DNA from 3 places in the Streptomyces sp. DT224 genome. Region 3 is predicted to be linked to each of the others. Evidence: riboswitches for the same ligand, from Rfam matches in the RefSeq annotation. Region 3 holds a riboswitch; each other region holds the start of a gene.

Region 1 (6,403 bases), on a different contig from region 3:
CGCCTCCGCCAGGCCGCCGATCTCGACGTGGACCACGGCGACCGGCTTGGCCGGTCCGGCGGCGGCCGCCGCGTGCAGGGCGGTGGCCAGGACCTCGCCGTCGCCCGACTCCGCCTCGCCGTTCTCGCCGACCCAGGGGATCGCCGTCACGATCACGGCGTCGCACGCCCCGTCGGCCAGCGCCGCGGACAGCGCGTCCCGGAAGTCCTGCGGGGTGGCGGACGTGGTGAGGTCGATGGGCGGGCGCGGGCGGAGCCCCTCGGCCAGGCACACGTCGTAGGTGAGCAGCCCCAGGGACTCCGAGTTGCCGAGGATGGCGACGCGTCCGCCCGCCGGGAGCGGCTGGTCGGCGAGGAGCAGCCCGGCGTCGACCATCTCGGTGACCGTGTCGACGCGGATGACACCCGCCTGCCGCATCAGCGCGGAGACCGTGGAGTCGGGGATGCGGCTGACGGGGACGGCGTGGCCGGGCGGGGTGGAGCCGCTGTGCCGGGCGCCCTTGACCACGACCACCGGCTTCACGGCGGCGGTACGGCGGGCGAGCCGGGTGAACTTGCGGGGGTTGCCCAGCGACTCCAGGTAGAGCAGGGCGACATCGGTGTCCGGGTCCTCGTACCAGTACTGGAGGAAGTCGTTGCCGGAGATGTCGGCGCGGTTGCCCGCCGAGATGAAGGTGGAGAGGCCCGCGCCGCGCCGGTAGAGCCCGGAGAGCAGGGCGATGCCGATGGCGCCGGACTGGGTGAACAGGCCGATGCGCCCGGAGGCGGGCCGGTCCGGGGCGAGCGAGGCGTTGAGCCGGACCGCCTCGGAGTTGTTGATGACGCCGAAGGCGTTGGGCCCGATGATCCGCATCCCGTACGAACGGGCCTGGCGCACCAGTTCCCGCTGGCGCTCGCGGCCCTCGGCGCCCCACTCCGCGTAGCCGGCGGAGAGGACCACCAGGCCCTGGACGCCGTGTTCGCCGCAGTCCGCGACGGCCTCCGGGACCCGGTCGGCGGGCACGGCGACCACCGCGAGGTCGACCGCCTCGCCGATCTCGCCCAGGGAGCGGTGCGCCGGGACCCCGTCGATGGTGTCCTGGCCGGCGGAGAGGGCGCTGTTCACCGCGTGGACGCGGCCGGTGAAGCCCGCACCGAGCAGGTTGCGCAGGACGGTGCGGCCGACGCCGCCGGGGGTGCGGCCGACGCCGATGACGGCGACGGAGCCGGGGGCGAGCAGCCGTTGCACGGACTTGGCCTCGGCGCGCTGTTCACGGGCGCGCTGGACGGCGAGGGACTCGGCGGTGGGTTCGAGGTCCAGGGTGAGGTGGACCGACCCGTCCTCGAAGCTGCGCTGCTGGGTGTAGCCGGCGTCCCGGAACACCTTGATCATCTTGGTGTTGGCGGGCAGCACTTCCGCCGCGAAGCGCCGGATGCCGCGTTCGCGGGCGACGGCCGCGATGTGTTCGAGCAGGGTCGAGGCCACGCCCCGGCCCTGGTGGGCGTCCTGGACGAGGAAGGCGACTTCGGCCTCGTCGGCGGGGGCCGAGGCGGGGCGGCCGGTCGCGTCGATCCGGTCGTAGCGGACGGTGGCGATGAACTCGCCGCCCACCGTGACGGCCAGGCCCACCCTGTCGACGTAGTCGTGATGGGTGAAGCGGTGGACGTCCTTGGCGGAGAGCCGGGGGTAGGGCGCGAAGAAGCGGTAGTACTTCGACTCGTCGGAAACCTGCTCGTAGAAGCTGACCAGCCGCTCGGCATCGTCCGTGGTGATCGGCCTGATCCGCGCGGTGCCGCCGTCGCGGAGCACCACGTCCGCCTCCCAGTGATCGGGGTAGGCGTGCTGCGGACTCTGCTCCGGAGAGGGCTGCATGGGGAAAGCCTACGGCTGTCGCACGGGTCGCGGGGGTGCCGGGGCCGGGGCAGTCTGAGGTCTCCGGACGACCGCGGACGCGGCGCCCGGGAGGGCCCGCGGGTCTGCCCGGAGCATCGCGCACCACATGAGACACTGGTCTAGACAACCGTTGATTCTTGAAGGGCAGAACCATGGCTGAGCGCCGCGTAAACGTCGGTTGGGCCGAGGGCCTGCACGCCCGCCCCGCTTCCATCTTCGTCCGTGCCGCCACGGCCTCCGGCGTTCCCGTCACCATCGCCAAGGCGGACGGCAACCCGGTGAACGCGGCCTCCATGCTCGCGGTGCTCGGTCTCGGCGCCCAGGGCGGCGAGGAGATCGTGCTCGCGTCCGACGCGGACAACGCCGAGGCGGCTCTGGACCGCCTGGCGAAGCTGGTCGCCGAGGGCCTCGAGGAGCTTCCGGAGACCGTCTGAGCCGAGCGGCCGACACCGCCGGAATTCTCACGGGAAAGCCGCGGCCCCCTGCATGGGGCGCCGCGGCTTTTACGTGTGCGGGGCGAAGTGGCGGCGACCCGGAAAGAATGGGCGGCGCCACTTGTCCCGGCCTTTTCACACGCGCCTTTCTTTATTTGTACGCGCCCTTTGTTAATTCCGGCCGCTCGCGGTGTGTACGGCAGGTTGCGAAGCCCTCACACGGCCGGCCCGGGGCACGCCGGCGGGACGGGCGGCGCGGCGGAGCCGATGCGTGGCGCCATGGCGTTCGGCGAGCTGTGCGGCCAGGGCCCTCGCCCGCTCCGCGTCCCGGCGCGCCACGGCGTCCACGAGGGCCCCGTGATCGGCCCAGGCTTCCGCCGGGCGGGCCGGCTGGTCGACCGCGTACATCCAGGCGATCTTGTGGCGGAGCTGGGTGAGCAGGGCGATGAGGCCCGGGCTGCCGGATGCCTGGGCCAGCGTCTCGTGGAACCAGCCGGCCAGGGAGCGCAGGTCCTCGCCCTCACCGCGGCGGGCCCGCTCCTGCCCGAGCCTGACCAGGCCGCGCAACACCTTGAGGTGGGCCTCCGTCCGGCGCTGGGCCGCGCGGGCGGCGCTCAGCGGTTCCAGCAGCATGCGGACTTCCAGCAGGTCGGCGGCCTCCTGTTCCGAGGGCTCGGCGACGCAGGCTCCGGCGTGTCTGCGGGTGACGACGAAGCCCTCCGACTCCAGGGTGCGCAGCGCTTCCCGTACGGGGACGCGGGAGACCCCGTAACGCCGCGCGAGCACCTCCTCGGTGAGCCGGCTGCCGCGTTCGAAGACACCGGAGACGATGTCGTCACGGATTGCCGTGCATACCGAATGCGCCGGAACACGCATGTCCGAACCTCCGCCTCAATCCCCGCGAACAGCGGCCGATCGACACCTCTGGCGTGACTCTATTGCAATGCGCTCGCATTTCCGATGCCGGGCGGGAATTCGTGAATATCTTTTGCCGCGGCGCAGCGGCCGAAGGCGCACACGGAGGTGCGGACGCGGCGAAGGCCCCGGCGGGATGCCGGGGCCTTCGGCAGGGGCCTGAGCCCGTCAGACGCTGACGCCGTGGGCGCGCAGATAGGCGACCGGGTCCATGTCGGAGCCGTAGGAGGGCGTCGTCCGGGCCTCGAAGTGGAGGTGCGGGCCGGTGGAGTTGCCGGTCGAGCCGGAGAGCCCGATCTGCCGGCCGGCCGCGACGCTCTGGCCGACGGAGACGCCGATCGAGGAGAGATGGCCGTACTGGGTGTACGTGCCGTCCGCCATCCGGAGCACGATGTTGTTGCCGTACGCCCCGCCCCAGCCGGCCTCCACGACCGTGCCGGCGCCGACGGCGACGACCGAACTTCCGGACACGGCGTGGAAGTCGATGCCGGAGTGGCTGCCGGAGGACCAGAGCGAGCCGCTGGACTTGTAGCCGGTGGTCACGTACGAGCCGGCGACGGGCAGCCGGTAGGACGAGCCCAGCGCGGTGCGGGCGGAGGAGCGGCCGGCGCGGGCGGACGCCTCGCGGGCGGCCCTGGCCTTCGCCGTGGCCGCTTCCTTGGCCTTGGCCGCCGTCTCGACGGCCTTCTTCTTCGCGGCCTCGGCCTTCTTCCTGGCCACCGCCGTCGCCTTGGCCGCCGCCTTCTTCTCGGCGGCCTCGGCCTGGTGCTGCTGCGCCTCGGCCTGGGCGTCGATCCGGTCGGCGAGGGTGCTCTCGATGGCGAGGAGCTGGGAGAGGCCGGTCTCGGTGGCGGCGGGGGCCGTACCGTCGTCGGCGGCGAGGGCCGGGGAAGCCAGGGAGCCGATGACACCGCCGGCGGCGAGCGTGGCGACGCCGACGGCCTTGGCGCCGGCGCGCGTCAGGCGGCTCGGGGCACGGTGCTTCCCGGTGGCACGGGTGAACGCCATGGGGTGACGGGTCCTTTCCTTCCTTCTCGCCTACCGGGTTAGCTGACGGGTTCGGAGCAGGAAGGTCTCCTACGGACGCCTCCGCTGACGGAGCGCGGGCATCCGATTCACCCCAGGGACTGCGTGGGTCCCCGGCTCCCCGGGCTCGCGCCTGACGGGGACTCGGCGATGGCTGCCCGGTACGTCACGGATGCGCGTACGAGTGGCGGACAGCGGACCCGACGCTAAGCGGACGGACTTCCCACCACCAAACGGACAAGGGGTTTTGTAGCGCATCCCACAGGGCGAGCCGGCCCCTCGGCGAGCAAAAGGTGCACAGCGGCCGGAAAGCGGCCGGACGCGCACGAGGGCTCCGGCGACCGCGCGCCGGAGCCCTCGTAGCCCGCTCAGCGGGCTGACCGACAGATCAGCCGGTGACGACCGACACCTCTCCGATGCCGAGCGCCCTGACCGGTTCCTCGATGCGCGAGGCGTCGCCGACCAGGACCGTGACCAGCCGGTCCACCGGGAAGGCGCTGACCACGGCCGCGGTCGCCTCCACCGTGCCGGTCTCAGCGAGACGCGCGTACAGCGTCGCCTGGTAGTCGTCCGGGAGGTGCTGTTCCACCTGGTCGGCGAGAGTGCTCGCGACGGAGGCCGCCGTCTCGAACTTCAGGGGCGCGACGCCCACGAGATTCTGCACGGCCGTCTCGCGCTCGGTGTCCGTCAGCCCCTCGGCGGCCAGCGTCCGCAGCACCTTCCAGAGGTCGTCCAGCGCCGGACCGGTGGACTCGGTGTCCACGGAACCGCTGATGGCGAGCATCGCGGCGCCCGTCGCCCCCGAGGTGGAGTCGGCGGCGCCGGAGCGGAGCACCTGGGCGAAGGCCCGCACGCCGTAGGTGTACCCCTTCTCCTCGCGCAGCACCCGGTCGAGCCGGGACGTCAGCGTGCCGCCCAGGCAGTAGGTGCCGAGAACCTGGGCGGGCCACACGCTGTCGTGGCGGTCCGCGCCGATGCGCCCGATCAGCAGCTGCGTCTGCACCGCGCCGGGGCGGTCCACGATGATCACCCGGCCGGTGTCGTCGGCCGTGATCGGCGGGACGGGGCGGGGCTCGGAGGCGTCCCCGGACCAGTCGCCGAGGGTCTCGGCGAGCAGCGCGTCCAGGTCGATGCCCGTGAGGTCGCCGACGACCACGGCGGTGGCGGTGGACGGGCGGATGTGCGCGTCGTAGAAGGCGCGCACGGCAGCGGCGTCGATCCGCTCGATGGTCTTCTCGGTGCCCAGGCGCGGACGCGACATGCGGGCCGTGGCCGGGAAAAGCTCCTTGGAGAGCTGCTTGGCCGCGCGGCGGGCCGGGTTGGCGTGCTCGTGCGGGATCTCGTCCAGCCGGTTGCGCACCAGGCGCTCGATCTCGCTGTCCGCGAAGGCCGGCGCCCGCAGCGCCTCGGCGACGAGGCCGAGCGCCTTGGCCAGGCGGGAGGCCGGGACCTCCAGGGAGACCCGGACGCCGGGGTGGTCGGCATGGGCGTCGAGGGTGGCGCCGCACCGTTCCAGCTCGGCGGCGAACTCCTCGGCGCTGTGCTTGTCGGTGCCCTCGGACAGCGCGCGCGACATGATCGTCGCCACGCCGTCCAGGCCCTCGGGCTCGGCGTCCAGGGGGGCGGCGAGGAAGATCTCGACGGCGACGACCTGCTGGCCGGGGCGGTGGCAGCGCAGGACGGTGAGGCCGTTGGGCAGGGAGCCCCGCTCGGGCGCGGGGAAGGCCCAGGGGCGGGCCACGCCGGGGGCGGGCTGCGGGTGGAACTGCATCGAAACTTCAGTCGCGGCAGCGTCGGTCACTGGTCCGCCCCTTCGTGCGCGTCGGTGTCGGTGGCGGCGTCGGCCTCTTCGGCTGCCTCGGCGGGCTCGACCGGTTCGTAGACCAGGACCGCCCGGTTGTCGGGCCGCAGCTGCGCCTGCGCGGCGGCCTTGACCTCCTCGGCGGTGACGTCGAGGACCCGGTTCACGGCGGACAGCGCGAGCTGCGGGTCGCCGAACAGCACGGCGTACCGGCACAGTTCGTCGGCGCGGCCCGCGACCGTGCCGAGGCGGTCCAGCCATTCGCGCTCCAACTGGGCCTGGGCGCGCTCCATCTCCTCCGCCGTGGGGCCCTCCTCGGCGAACCGGGTCAGCTCCTCGTCGACCGCGGCCTCGA
Region 2 (6,403 bases), on a different contig from region 3:
GCACCCGATCCGGCGGACGGCAGGCGGCAGTTGATCCGTACGGCCTCCGAGGTGTCGGACCGGGTCGCCGAGGTGCGGGCCGCCCGGATCGACGGCGCGCTCGCCGCAGCGCTGGCCACCGACGACCCGGAGACGCTGCGCGCGGTCGGTGACGCCCTCGACGTGCTCGCCCGTCACCTCACGCCGGAGGCGGCCGGCCGCCTCCGGGCGTGAGCGTCCCGGCCCTCACATCTCCTTCAGCAGCGCGTCCGTCGTCGTCACGACCGCGCAGCGGCCCGCCGCCCAGCGCAGCGCCATGTCGTGGTCCTCGCGCGAGAAGTCCGCGACCGCGTCGGCCACCACGAACGCCTGGATGTCGCGCATCCAGGCGTCGGCGGCGCTCATCAGCACGCCGATGTGCGCGTACACACCGGTGATCACCACCTGGTCGCGGCCGTCGTTCCGGATGAGGGATTCCAGCTCGGTGCGGACGAACGCGCTGTACTTCCACTTGGTGAGCACCGTGTCGCCCGGCGCGGGCGCCACCTGGTCCGGTGCGGCCAGCGCCTCCGGGTCGTCCGCCATCCCCGGCCCCCAGAAGTCCAGCTGGAGACCGCGCTCCTCGGCGCTCTGGCCGCCGCGCTGCGCCGAGTGCACCACCGGGATTCCGGCGCGGCGGGCGGCCTCGATCACGCGGGCGGTGTTCGCGAGCATGCCGGTCAGCGGCTCCTCGCCGGGGCGATAGGCGCGCAGGAAGTGGTTCTGGAGGTCGTGGACGAGCAGCACGGCGCGCGCCGGGTCGACGGTCCAGCCGACCCGGTTCGCCGGGAGCTCGTCGGCGCCGGGCAGGGGATAGGGGGCGATGGCGGGAAGTGCCATGGGGGAAGCCTTTCGGTGCCGCGCGGTGCGGACTCAGTGCTGTGCGGGGGGAGTTGACGTGGAGCCGGGGGCCGCATCGGTCCGCAGGCCCTTCTTGCTGATCTTGCCGATCCCCGTCTGCGGGAAGACGTCCACGAATGCGACGAGGTCGGGCACCTTGTACGCGGCGATCCCGTGTGCGCGCACATGCCGCTTCACGGCGAGCGCCCCGGGCGGTTCGGCGCCCTCGCGCAGGATCACGTATGCGAGGGTGCGTTCACCGAGATACGGGTCGGCCACCCCGACCACCGACACGTCGTGCACCGACGGGTGGGCGAGGATGATGTTCTCGACCTCCTCGGGAGCGACCTTCTCTCCGCCCCGGTTGATCTGGTCCTTGGCCCGTCCCTCCACGACGAGATGGCCGCTCGGGGTGCGGCGCACGATGTCGCCCGTGCGGTAGAACCCGTCCTCGGTGAACGCGGTCCTGTTGTGCCCGGGCGCGCGCCAGTAGCCCCGGATCGTGTACGGGCCCCGGGTCAGCAGATGCCCGAACTGCCCATCGGGAACCTCCTGTCCGGCGTCGTCCACGATGCGGATCTCGTCGTCCTCGGAGATCGGGCGGCCCTGGGTGGTGACGACGGTCTCGTAGTCGTCGTCCAGCCGGGTGTAGTTGACGAGTCCTTCGGCCATCCCGAAGACCTGCATCAGCCGGCAGCCGAGCGCCGGTTCGAGCCGTCGGGCGGCCGTCTCACTGTATTTGGCGCCGCCGACCAGGATCAGTTCGAGGCTCGACAGGTCCTGCTCCGCCGAAGCGGCAGCGTCCGTCCAGACCAGGGCGAGCGGCGGGACCATGCCCGTCATGGTGACGCGCTCCCGCTCGATGACCGGGAACGCCGTGGCCGGGTCGGGGCGCGGGCAGAGGACCACGGTGCCGCCCGCGTACAGCGTGCCGAGCCAGCCGGGCGAGCTCATCGGGAAGTTGTGCGCGGCGGGCAGGACCACCAGGAAGCGGGTGTCCGCGTCGACGCCGCAGATCTCGTTGGAGCCGCGCAGCGAGTAGATGTAGTCGTCGTGCGTACGGGGGATGAGCTTGGGCACCCCCGTGGTACCGCCGGACAGCTGGAGGAAGGCCAGATCGTGCGGCTCGGGCCCGTCCTCCGGGTCCCCGGCCGCGTCGCACGGCACGTCGGACAGGGCGGTGTGCTCGCCGGGGTCCCCGACGACGAACACGTGCTTCAGGGTGGGCGCCTGCTCCCGTACGGCGGTGGCCAGCGCGCGGTGGTCGCATCCGGCGTGCTTGTCCGGGATGACATAGGCGACGGCCTCGGCGAAGGAGCAGAAGTAGCCGATCTCCGCCTCGCGGTGGGCGGGCAGCGCGTATACGGGAAGCGCGCCGATGCGGAAGAGGGCGAAGACGACCTCGGCGAACTCGGCGATGTTGGGCAGCTGGACGACGACCCGGTCGCCCCTGGCTATCCCGCGCGCCCGGAAGCCCGCCGCCAGCCGGGCCGCGCGCTCGTCCAGCTCCCGGTACGTCCAGGCGCGGCGCTCGGGCGCGGGGTCGATCAGCGCGACGCGGTCGCCGTGGGCCTCGGCCCGTTCGCGCAGCATGCTCGTGAAGGTCTCGCCGCGCCAGTGCCCGGCCGCGCGGTAACGGGCGGCGAACTCGGCGGGCCAGGTCGGGGCGTCTTCGTACGGTGAGGCGGTCATCGTTCCAGGACTCCAGGGGGCGTTTGCGGAGGTGCCGGGCGGACGGGTCAGGCGCGCAGGGTGGCGCCTCCGTCGACGTACAGGTCGTGCAGGGTGATGTGGCGGGCCCGGTCGGACACGAGGAAGGCGACCGCCTCGGCGATGTCGGCCGGTTCGGCGATCCGGCCCAGCGGAATGCCCGTGCGGTAGCTCGCCAGGTCCCCGGCTATGACGCGCTGGGCGGCTGGCCCGTCGTCGTGCGCCTCATCGGCCGGCCACATGCCGCGCTGCATGTCGGTGAGCGTGGAGCCGGGCGAGACCGTGTTGCAGCGGACGCCCCGGGGGGCCAGTTCCAGGCCGAGGCACTTGGTGAACATGACGGCCGCGGCCTTCGACGCGGCGTACGCCGCCATGGTCGTGCGGGGGATGCCGGCGGCGTTGGACGCGACGGTGACGATGCTGCCCGCGCCCCGGTCCGCCATCCGGCGCGCGACGGACCGCGAGACGTGGAACACCCCGTCGGTGTTGACGGCGAATGTCGCCCGCCAGTCCTCGTCGGTCAGCTCGGTGACCGGTGAACAGCGCAGTATCCCGGCGACGTTGACCGCGATGTCGAGGGCGCCGAGCGTGTGCTCGGCCTCGCCGACCAGGGCCTCGACGGCCGCCGCGTCCGTGACGTCCAGCGTCCGGGCGACGACGTCCCCGTCGTGCTCCCGGGCGAGGGCGTCGACCCCCTCCGGGGCCGCGTCGGCCGCCAGAACCCGGCAGCCGCGCGCGACGAGGGCCCGCACGACCGCCTCGCCTATGCCGCGTCCGGCTCCCGTCACGAGGGCCAGCCGGCCGGTGAGTTCCTGCTCGACGGGGGCGACGGCGGGCGCGGCGGTGGGGGGACGGCGGGAGGAAGAGGCGGAATGCGGCGCCATGGTCCTGGGATCTCCATGTGACGGTGAACGGGAAACGGCAACACTTAGGTAAGCCTAACCATAGGGTGATCACGTGGGCGAGGGGGCCTGAACCGGCGATCCACGACGCGCGCGCGTCGCGCCATGCCCCTTTTGTCGACCAGTGGGCAAAAGGTCAAGGAAGGGCGATCAAAGAGGGTTTGGTGCGGTCAAACGCCTCAAAACGGACGAACGTGAGCAATCTGATTTCAGTGGGCAGCGTCACGTCGGCCGTTTCTGACGCAGGATCCGATCTCCCGGTTCCCAGTCGTGCCAAGAAATTTGACTTCCCCCGGCGCGGGCGATCATGAGCATTTCCTTTGATTGATCTTGCAAAACAATTGTGATCAGCAATTCCGGGCTTGTTCCGGCCGTCGTTTCTCGCTTACGGTCCCGTCATCAATCCGGATGGAACGCCGAATCCTGCCGCCGTCCGGGAACCCGACCACTCACGTACGGCAGGAGCGGGGGACCCAGGTTTGCCGCCGGTCCGGAATCCGGAGCGGCTAGGGGTGAAGTCGCCATGCGCGACCGGACATCTCCAGTCCGAACCCGACAGCTCACCTCGTAGGCGACGGAGAGGAAATACGCCATGCCCATCATGGGTAAGCACCGTCGTGCCAAGTCCGCGTCCCTGACCCGCGGTTTCATCGCCGTCAGCGCGGGCGGAGCCGTTCTCGCGCTCCCCCTGATCACGGCCGGATCGGCCTCCGCCGCCCCCGCCAAGTCCGTCGTCGCCGAAAAGGCGGCGGCCCCGACTTCCGTCGCCGGCAAGGGAATTGCCGTCCGCGAGGCCGCGCCCTCCACCTATTCCGTGGTGTCCGGCGATTCGCTTTACAAGATCGCCCAGGGGCATTCCCTCAGCGGCGGCTGGGAGCGGCTGTACAAGGACAACCGCGGTGCTGTCGGCAGCAACCCCGACCTCATTCACCCGGGCCTGAAGCTGACCATTGGCGCCACGTCCGAGGCCGCCGCCCCGAAGGCCGCGGAGAAGAGCGCATTCAAGGCGGAGACCGCCGAGAAGAACGGCGACGCCGCTCCCCGGACCGAGAGCGCCGACCGCGCCGACCGTTCCGAGCGCACCGTCGTCCCGGTCGCCGCCGAGAAGCCCGCCGAGACCCAGGCGGCCGTCACGTACACCGACGACCTCGACGGCTGGATCAAGGAATCCCTGGCCATCATGGCGCAGCAGGGCATCCCCGGCAGCTACGACGGCATCTACCGCAACATCATGCGCGAGTCCTCGGGCAACCCGATGGCGATCAACAACTGGGACGTCAACGCCGTCAACGGCACGCCCTCCAAGGGTCTGCTCCAGGTGATCCAGCCCACCTTCGACGCCTACCACGTGCCCGGAACGTCGATGGACATCTACGACCCGGTCGCCAACATCACGGCCGCGTGCAACTACGCCGCCGCCACGTACGGCTCGATGGACAACGTCTTCGGCGCGTACTGATCCACACCGGCCCCGCGCTCGGGGCAGGGCCGTGAGCAGGGGTGGAAAGGAGCGGAAGCGCTCCTTTCCACCCCTTTCGCATGCCGTACCGCGCGTGTCGCGGAAAGACCGTACAACCCTTGTGCCACAAGACGTGTCGAACAGGGCGTCCAGGAAGACAGCGGGCTCTTCCCGGCGCCCCCCGGACCCGCCCGGCCATCCTTGATCCAAGGAGCCACTTGTGCGTACGTACCGTTCGGCCGCCGTCCTCGCGGCCTCGCTCCTCCTGCTGACGGGTGCGGCCATCGCCGCGCCCTCCGCCTACGCCGTCACCTCCGGCGCCACGCACGCGAACGACCGCCACAGCGACTTCGACGGCGACGGCCACGAGGACGTGCTCATCGGCGCTCCCGGCGGGACCATCGACGCCAAGCCGGGTGCCGGGTTCGTGACCGTGCAGTACGGCTCCGCGCACGGCCTGGGCACCAGCCCGTCCGCCGTCTTCAGCCAGAACACCCCAGGGGTACGCGGCGCCGCCGAGGCCGGTGACTCCTTCGGAGCGTCCCTGGCCACGGGAGACCTGAACGGCGACGGCTACGACGACGCGATCGTCGGCGTTCCCGGGGAGGACATCGAGCCCGTGGGCGACGCGGGCGGCGCCGTCGTGCTGTGGGGGTCGCCGCAAGGGCTCACCGGAGCCGACAGCGACTGGCTCCAGGCCGCCGAGCCCCGCGCTTGGGCGAGATTCGGCAGCGCGCTCGCGGCGGCCCACTTCAGCCCCGACATCCCCGGCGACGAACTGGCCGTGACCGACCTGTACGACCTCATGCTCTTCCGCTACGAACCGGCCCTGCTGAAGAAGGGGGTCGCGCCCCTGGCCCCCGCCCAGCGCGAGAACGTGATCCCCGCCGAACCCGGACACGAGATCGCCCCGAAGTCCCTGACCACGGGCGACTACGACGGCAACGGCCTCGACGACCTCGTCGTCTCCGGGACGAGCGCGGGCGCCGCCCGCGGGCAGGGCTGGTCCGCCTACTTCTCCGGCCAGGTGCAGGGGCTCCGCTTCGAGCGCTCCCTGCGCGGCGGCCCCGCCGTCGCCACCGGGGACATCAACAACGACGGCTACGACGACCTGGTGACGGGCGACCCGTACCGCTCCGACGGCACCAGCAGCGACGCGCCGGAGGGCGGCGTGGTCGGCGTCTACTACGGCAGTGCCGGTGACGGCCCGGTCGTCGGCGCCTCGGGGCCCGGCACCGAGCCCGCCTGGTGGTCCCAGGACTCCCTGGGCGTCCCCGGCGTCTCCGAGCAGGGCGACGGCTGGGGCACCGGCCTGTCCGTGGGCGACACCGACGGCGACGGCTACGCGGACGTGGTCGTCGGAGCGCCCGGCGAGGACGTCGGAGCACCGGGCGCGGACATGTCGCGCATCGAGTCGGGGGCCGTATGGCTGCTGCGCGGCGCGTCGGACGGTCTCACGACGGCCGGCGCACGC
Region 3 (6,403 bases):
CGTCGAGGAGGTGGTCGCCGCCCTTCCGCCGGACCGGCGGCTCTTCCTCTTCGTCAACGTCTCCGCGCTCCACCAGCCGAACTGGTTCCACCGGCCCGGGGCGACCCGGGACACCGGTGACAGCCGCGCGACGCACGCCGCCGCCCTGGAATACGTGGACGCCCACATCGGCCGGCTCTTCGCCGCCGCGAGCAGCCGCCGCCGTACCTTCGCCATCGTCTGCTCCGACCACGGCACGGCCTACGGCGACGGCGGCTACACCGGTCACCGGCTCGGCCACGAGTCCGTCTGGACCGTCCCGTACGCCCACTTCTTCCTGGAACCGGGGGCCGCCCGATGACTCTGACGCACACCGTCCGACCGTACGAGAGCTATGTCTACGCCTACCCGCACAAGACGGCGTACCGCCCGCTCGCCGGACAGCCCGGCGGGCGGCCGGCGCTGCACGAGCTGTGGGCGGGGGAACGCAAGGACGCGCTCTCGCTCTATATGCACATCCCGTTCTGCGAGGTCCGCTGCGGCTTCTGCAACCTCTTCACCCGGATCGGCGCCCCCGGCGAGCTGGCCTCGCGTTATCTGGACGCACTGGACCGGCAGGCGAGCACCGTACGGGAGGCGCTGGGCGACGGTGAGCCGGTGCGGTTCGCGGCGGCGGCGTTCGGCGGGGGCACGCCCACGTTCCTGACAGCGGGCGAGCTTGAGCGGCTGTGCGACATCGCGGAGAAGCGGATGGGCGCCGATCTGCGGTCCGTTCCGCTCTCCGTGGAAACGTCCCCGTCCACCGCGACGGCCGACCGGCTGGCCGTGCTCGCCGAGCGGGGCGCGACCCGGATCAGCATCGGGGTGCAGAGCTTCGTGGAGGCCGAGGCGCGCGCGGCGGTGCGCCCGCAGCACGCGGCCGACGTGGAGCAGGCCCTCGGCCTCATCCGGGACACCGCGATACCCGTGCTCAACATCGATCTGATCTACGGCATCGACGGCCAGACCGAGCGCACCTGGCAGACCTCGCTGGACGCCGCGCTGCGCTGGCGGCCGGAGGAGCTGTACCTCTACCCGCTCTACAAGCGTCCGCTGACCCCGCTGGGCCGGCTGTCGAAGAGCGAGGCCGACGCGGCCTGGGACGAGCAGCGCCTGCGCCTGTACCGGGCCGGTCGCGACCACCTCCTGGCCCACGGCTACGAGCAGGTGTCGATGCGGATGTTCCGCCGCGCCGACGCCCCGCGCGCGGAGGGGCCCGACGACTACGCCTGCCAGACGGACGGCATGATCGGCCTGGGCTGCGGCGCCCGTTCCTACACCTCGCGGCTGCACTACTCCTTCGACTACGCGGTCGGGACGAGCGAGGTCCGGGGCATCATCGACACCTACACGGCCACCGGGGACTTCTCCCGCGCCGAGGTCGGGCGGTACACGGACGGGGACGAGGCACGACGCCGCCATCTCCTCCAGTCGGTGCTCCAGGCGCGGGGCATGCCCGTGGCCGAGTACCGCGAGCGGTTCGGCACCTCGCCGTACGAGGACTTCCCGGAGGAGCTGGCCCGGTTCGGGGCCCGGGGCTGGCTCGACGGCGGGGCCCCGGCCGAGGGACTGCTGCGGCTGTCGCCGGAGGGGCTGGCGTACTCCGACGCGCTGGGCCCGGAGCTCTTCTCCCCCACCGTGCGGGCCGCGATGGCCGCGTACGAGCTGAAGTGAGTCACCCGTGGACCTGACCATTCTCTACCGGGGCCCGCTCGCCTCCTGCGACTACGACTGCCCGTACTGCCCGTTCGCCAAGCGGCGCGACACCCCGGAGCAGCTGCGGGCCGACCGGGCGGCGCTCGAACGGTTCACCGCGTGGGCGGCGGCGCAGACCGGTGACCGGATCTCGGTGCTGTTCACACCGTGGGGCGAGGGCCTGGTGCGCTCCTGGTACCGCCGGGCGATCGTGGAGCTGGCGGGCCTCCCGCACGTGCGCCGGGTCGCGATCCAGACGAATCTGAGCGGCCGGACGCGGTGGCTGGCCGAGGCGCCGGAGGCGGCCCGCGAGCGGATCGCGCTGTGGTGCACGTACCACCCGGGGCAGACGCCGTACGAGCGTTTCCTCGGCCGGTGCGCGGAGCTGGAGGACCTCGGGGTCCGGTACAGCGTGGGCGTCGTGGGGTTCGACGCCCATCTCGGTGAGGCGCGGCGGCTGCGCGCGGCGCTCGCGGACGAGGTGTACCTCTGGGTCAACGCGGCGGAGGGGCACACCTACACGGACGAGGAGGCGGAGCGGTGGACGGCGATCGACCCGCTGTTCCCGTACAGCCGCCATCCGCACCGCTCGGCGGGGCTGCCCTGCCGGACCGGTGAGTCGGTGATCTCGGTGGACGGGGACGGCACGGTGCGCCGCTGCCACTTCGTCCGGGCGGAGCTGGGCAATCTGTACGACGGGAGCTATCGGCGGGCGCTGGGGCCGCGGGCCTGCCCGCTCGCCGTCTGCGACTGCCACATCGGATACGTCCACCTGGAGACGCTGCCGCTGTACGACGTCTTCGCGGGCGGGGTCCTGGAGCGGATCCCGGCGGCGCTGCCGCTGTCCCCGGTCGCCGCGACGCGGTCGCGGGGCGACTGAGGACAGCGGGGGCTGTTCAGAGCGGCAGCAGGTCCGGCCGCTTCGGCTCGACGTGGTCCCCGGAGGACTCGCCGCGCAGCCGCCGCCCGATCCACGGGACCAGGTACTCGCGCGCCCAGTGGATGTCGTCGCGACGGATCTCCAGCGTGCCGCGCGGGGGCTGTGGCGGCCACGGCTGGTCCGGGTCGGCCGGCACGTCGAGGCCGAGGACCTGGGCGGCGCGGAGCGCGACCCGGGTGTGCCCCTCGGGCGACAGGTGGAGCCGGTCGCCGTCCCAGGCGCGCCGGTCCTGCACGGAGCGCAGCGACCAGAGGTCGAGGACCGGGCAGTCGTAGCGGTCGGCGATGGCCCGGACGTGAGCGGTGTAGGTGGCGATCTTGCCGCGCAGATGGCGCAGCACGGGGACGCCACGGGTGTCGAAGCCGGTGGTGACCATGACGGTGCCGACCGACCGCGTGAGGTCGGCGACCGCCCGCTCGAAGCGTTCGGCCACGTCGTCCGGGTCGGTGCCCGGCCGGATGATGTCGTTGCCCCCGGCGCAGAAGCTCACCAGATCGGGGGCGAGTTCCTTGGCGCGGGGCACCTGCTCCTCGACTATCTGGTCGAGGAGGCGTCCTCGTACGGCGAGATTGGCGTACCGGAAGTTCCCGTGCGCGGAAGCGGGCGAGCCCTCGGGGCCCGTCGGTGTGCCGGGCTCGGGAAGCCGGTCCGCGAGGAGTACCGCGAGCCGGTCGGCCCAGCCGACGAATGTTCCGTCGGGGCCGGGGTCGCCGACTCCCTCGGTGAAGCTGTCGCCAATCGCCGCGTACGACCCGATGGCGCCCTGTCGGTCGATGACGCCCTGTTGGATGTTGCTCGAATCGTTTGCCACAAACGCATATCCTGCACCCCGGAATGTGACCTACGCGACCGTAATAAGGGGTTGACGGGGGGTGAGATAAACCACCCGGTCAGTTTTCGGTAAAGAGGGAATAAGCAGAGGGACGGAGTGCCGCGGCACTCCGTCCCTCTTTGCCGATCAGTGACCCGGATCACCGGGCCGGTACTGCCTGGATCAGACGTAGATCCCGTGCGACGCCAGGTAGGCGATCGGGTCGATGTCCGAGCCGTACTCCGGGCCTGTGCGGACCTCGAAGTGCAGGTGCGGGCCGGTGGCGTTGCCGGTGGAGCCGGAGAGGCCGACCTGCTGGCCCGCGGTCACGGTCTGGCCCGCCGAGACGGAGAGCGAGGACATGTGGCCGTACTGGGAGTAGTGGCCGTCGGCGTGCTTGATGACGACCTGGTTCCCGTAGGCGCCGCCCCAGCCCGCGGTGACGACGGTGCCGGAGGTGATCGCCTTCACGCTGGTGCCGGTGGAGACGGGGAAGTCGATCCCGGTGTGGCTGCCGCTGGACCAGTTGGCACCGGAGGCGCGGTAGGCGGTGGTGTGGTTGCCCGGGACCGGGTGGACGTAGCCGGAGGCGTTGTCCTGGGCGGCCGGGGCTTCGGTCTTCGCCTCGGTCTTCGTCTCCGCCTTGGGCGCCGCGGTCTTCGCCTCGGTCTTCTCCGCCGTCTTGGCGGGGGCCTCGGACGGCGTGGCGGCTGCGGCCTTGGCGCCGAGGGTCAGCTTCATGCCCGGGAAGATCAGGCTCGGGTTCTCGCCGACGACCTCGCGGTTGTCCTGGTACAGCTTCTGCCAGCCGCCCTTGAGGTGGTACTGGGCCGCGATCTTCGACAGGTAGTCGCCGGAGACCACGGAGTAGGTGGTGGTGCCGGTGCTCTTCACGGGCGTGGCCGGGGCGGTGTGCGCGGCGGCCGACTTCGAGGTGGCCGGGGCGGTCTGCTCCGCGGCGTGGGCACCGGTGGCGCCGAGCAGCGGAAGCGCGATGACGGCGCCGCCGGCGCTCGCGGCGACGACGCCGCGGGCGATGGTGCTGGACTTGGGACGGCGGTGCTTACCCGAGTTGGGCATGAAGAATTTCCTCTCCGGCGCCTGCGAGGTGAGCTGTCGGGTTCGGGCTGGAGATGCCCGGCCGCGCCTGGCGCGACTTCACCCCTAGCCGTCCGGTCGTCCCGGTCGGCGGCTTACCTGGTTCCCCCGCTCCTGCCACACGGTGAGTGGATGCGAATTCCGGACGGCGGCAGGATTGGGCGTTCCATCCGGATGGACATGGAACGTAAGCGAGCCGGGACGACGGAAACAAGCCACGGGTTCGGCACCGGATTCCGCTTCGGAATTGCGGTGCGGAATTCCGGTCACACTCCGTGGATTACGGATCTTGGCTTTCCGCGCGGCGCGGGGGCTACCCAGCCGGGGCGCCACCACACACCGTCACGGATATGATCCCGCTCACGAGCGGGTGATCATCTCCCGCGCAACCGGGGCGATTTGTCCATAACGCATCAATACGGACATGCCATGGCCATCATCCGCGGCGCAGCCGCACCACCCGCGCGTCCAGGTCGCCGCGCAGCCCCGTCCGCAGCCCGTGGTGCATCAGCACCGAACCGTGGTGCACCGCCCCCGTGTCCAGGCAGGTGTACGCCGCCTCCGGGTCGAGCCCGCGCAGCCGCAGCGCCGGCGGCTCCTCCCCGTACCGCTGCGCGTGGAGCCACGCCAGCACGACGGTGTCAGCGCCCCGCACGTACTGCACGGCGCTGAGCCCCGGGCCCGGCGCGCGCAGCCGGTACAGCTCGCCCAGCTGCACGACCGGGCGGATCTCCTTGTACAGCTCCACCCACCCGCGCGCCTCGTCCAGCTCGGCCGCGCTCCACTCGGTGAGGTCCCCGCCGATCCCCAGCACCCCGGCCATGGCGCTGACGAACCGGAAGCGCAGCGAGGAGCGGCGGCCGTTCAGCTGGACGTTCGGGCTGTCGGTGACCCAGGCCGCCATCACGCGCGCCGGGTGGAGATGCCCGAAGCCGTCCTGGATGGCGAGGCGGTCCAGCGGGTCGGTGTTGTCGGACGTCCAGACCTGGTCGGTACGGGAGAGGATGCCGAGGTCGATCCGGCCACCGCCGCCCGAGCAGGACTCGAAGGCGACGCCGGGGTGGGCGGCGCGCAGCCGGTCGATCAGCTCGTAGAGGGCCTCCACGTGCTCGGTCCACAGTCGCTGCGGGTAGTCGGCGCCCGGCCAGCCGGCGTCCGAGAAGCAGCGGTTGAAGTCCCATTTCACGTAGTCGACGGGCGTGCCCGAGAGCAGGGCATCCAGGCTCTCCCACAGATACGCCCGTACATCGGGGCGGGCCAGGTTGAGGACCAGCTGGTTGCGGAATTCGGTGCGCTCCCGGCCGGGGAAGTGCTGGACCCAGTCGGGGTGGGCGCGGTAAAGATCGCTGTCGGGGTTGACCATTTCCGGCTCGACCCAGATCCCGAACCGCATGCCGAGGCCGTGGACATGGCGGGCGAGCGGCCCGAGACCGTCGGGGAAGCGCTCCGGATTCGGCGTCCAGTCGCCGAGTCCGGCCCGGTCGCTCACCCGCTGCCCGAACCAGGCGTCGTCGACGACGAACAGCTCGACGCCCATCGCGGCGGCACGGCGGGCCAGCGCCCGCTGCTGGTCCTCCGCGATGTCGAAGCCGGTGGCCTCCCAGGAGTTGTAGAGCACCGGACGCGGCTCGAAGGCGTCGGGGACGACATGGGCGAGCTGCCACGCGTGCCAGGCCCGGCTCGCCCCGCCGAAACCGCCCTCGCTCCACAGCCCGGCGAAGACCGGGCTGGTGTACGACTCCCCCGGCGCGAGCCGCAGCAGCCCGGAGTCGTCGTGGCCGGCGCCGCCGGTGATCTGTACGAGCCCGTCCGGCAGCCGCTGTACGGCGATGCGCCAGGAC

The links. A riboswitch is a leader RNA that binds a small molecule or an ion and turns the genes downstream of it on or off. The one in region 3 is predicted to bind cyclic di-AMP.
Positions count from the first base shown of each region.
Region 1: it holds a riboswitch for cyclic di-AMP, as region 3 does, so the genes downstream of both, ACLQ2N_RS25620 (M23 family metallopeptidase) here and ACLQ2N_RS33180 (M23 family metallopeptidase) in region 3, are expected to answer to the same signal.
Region 2: it holds a riboswitch for cyclic di-AMP, as region 3 does, so the genes downstream of both, ACLQ2N_RS10720 (transglycosylase SLT domain-containing protein) here and ACLQ2N_RS33180 (M23 family metallopeptidase) in region 3, are expected to answer to the same signal.

Region 1 covers NZ_JBNCLI010000010.1:261,362-267,764, forward strand. The annotation lists gene ACLQ2N_RS25605 (GNAT family N-acetyltransferase) at 1-1,851, opposite strand, end outside; gene ACLQ2N_RS25610 (HPr family phosphocarrier protein) at 2,025-2,306, shown strand; gene ACLQ2N_RS25615 (GntR family transcriptional regulator) at 2,478-3,182, opposite strand; gene ACLQ2N_RS25620 (M23 family metallopeptidase) at 3,390-4,229, opposite strand; cyclic di-AMP (ydaO/yuaA leader) riboswitch at 4,243-4,407, opposite strand; gene ACLQ2N_RS25625 (M16 family metallopeptidase) at 4,636-6,018, opposite strand; gene ACLQ2N_RS25630 (M16 family metallopeptidase) at 6,045-6,403, opposite strand, start outside.
Region 2 covers NZ_JBNCLI010000004.1:69,643-76,045, forward strand. The annotation lists gene ACLQ2N_RS10700 (MarR family transcriptional regulator) at 1-213, shown strand, start outside; gene ACLQ2N_RS10705 (isochorismatase family protein) at 226-858, opposite strand; gene ACLQ2N_RS10710 ((2,3-dihydroxybenzoyl)adenylate synthase) at 892-2,550, opposite strand; gene ACLQ2N_RS10715 (2,3-dihydro-2,3-dihydroxybenzoate dehydrogenase) at 2,598-3,452, opposite strand; cyclic di-AMP (ydaO/yuaA leader) riboswitch at 3,875-4,059, shown strand; gene ACLQ2N_RS10720 (transglycosylase SLT domain-containing protein) at 4,063-4,929, shown strand; gene ACLQ2N_RS10725 (FG-GAP repeat protein) at 5,150-6,403, shown strand, end outside.
Region 3 covers NZ_JBNCLI010000017.1:9,798-16,200, reverse strand. The annotation lists gene ACLQ2N_RS33200 (STM4013/SEN3800 family hydrolase) at 1-340, shown strand, start outside; gene ACLQ2N_RS33195 (STM4012 family radical SAM protein) at 337-1,692, shown strand; gene ACLQ2N_RS33190 (STM4011 family radical SAM protein) at 1,700-2,593, shown strand; gene ACLQ2N_RS33185 (SGNH/GDSL hydrolase family protein) at 2,610-3,464, opposite strand; gene ACLQ2N_RS33180 (M23 family metallopeptidase) at 3,648-4,544, opposite strand; cyclic di-AMP (ydaO/yuaA leader) riboswitch at 4,548-4,703, opposite strand; gene ACLQ2N_RS33175 (alpha-galactosidase) at 4,999-6,403, opposite strand, start outside.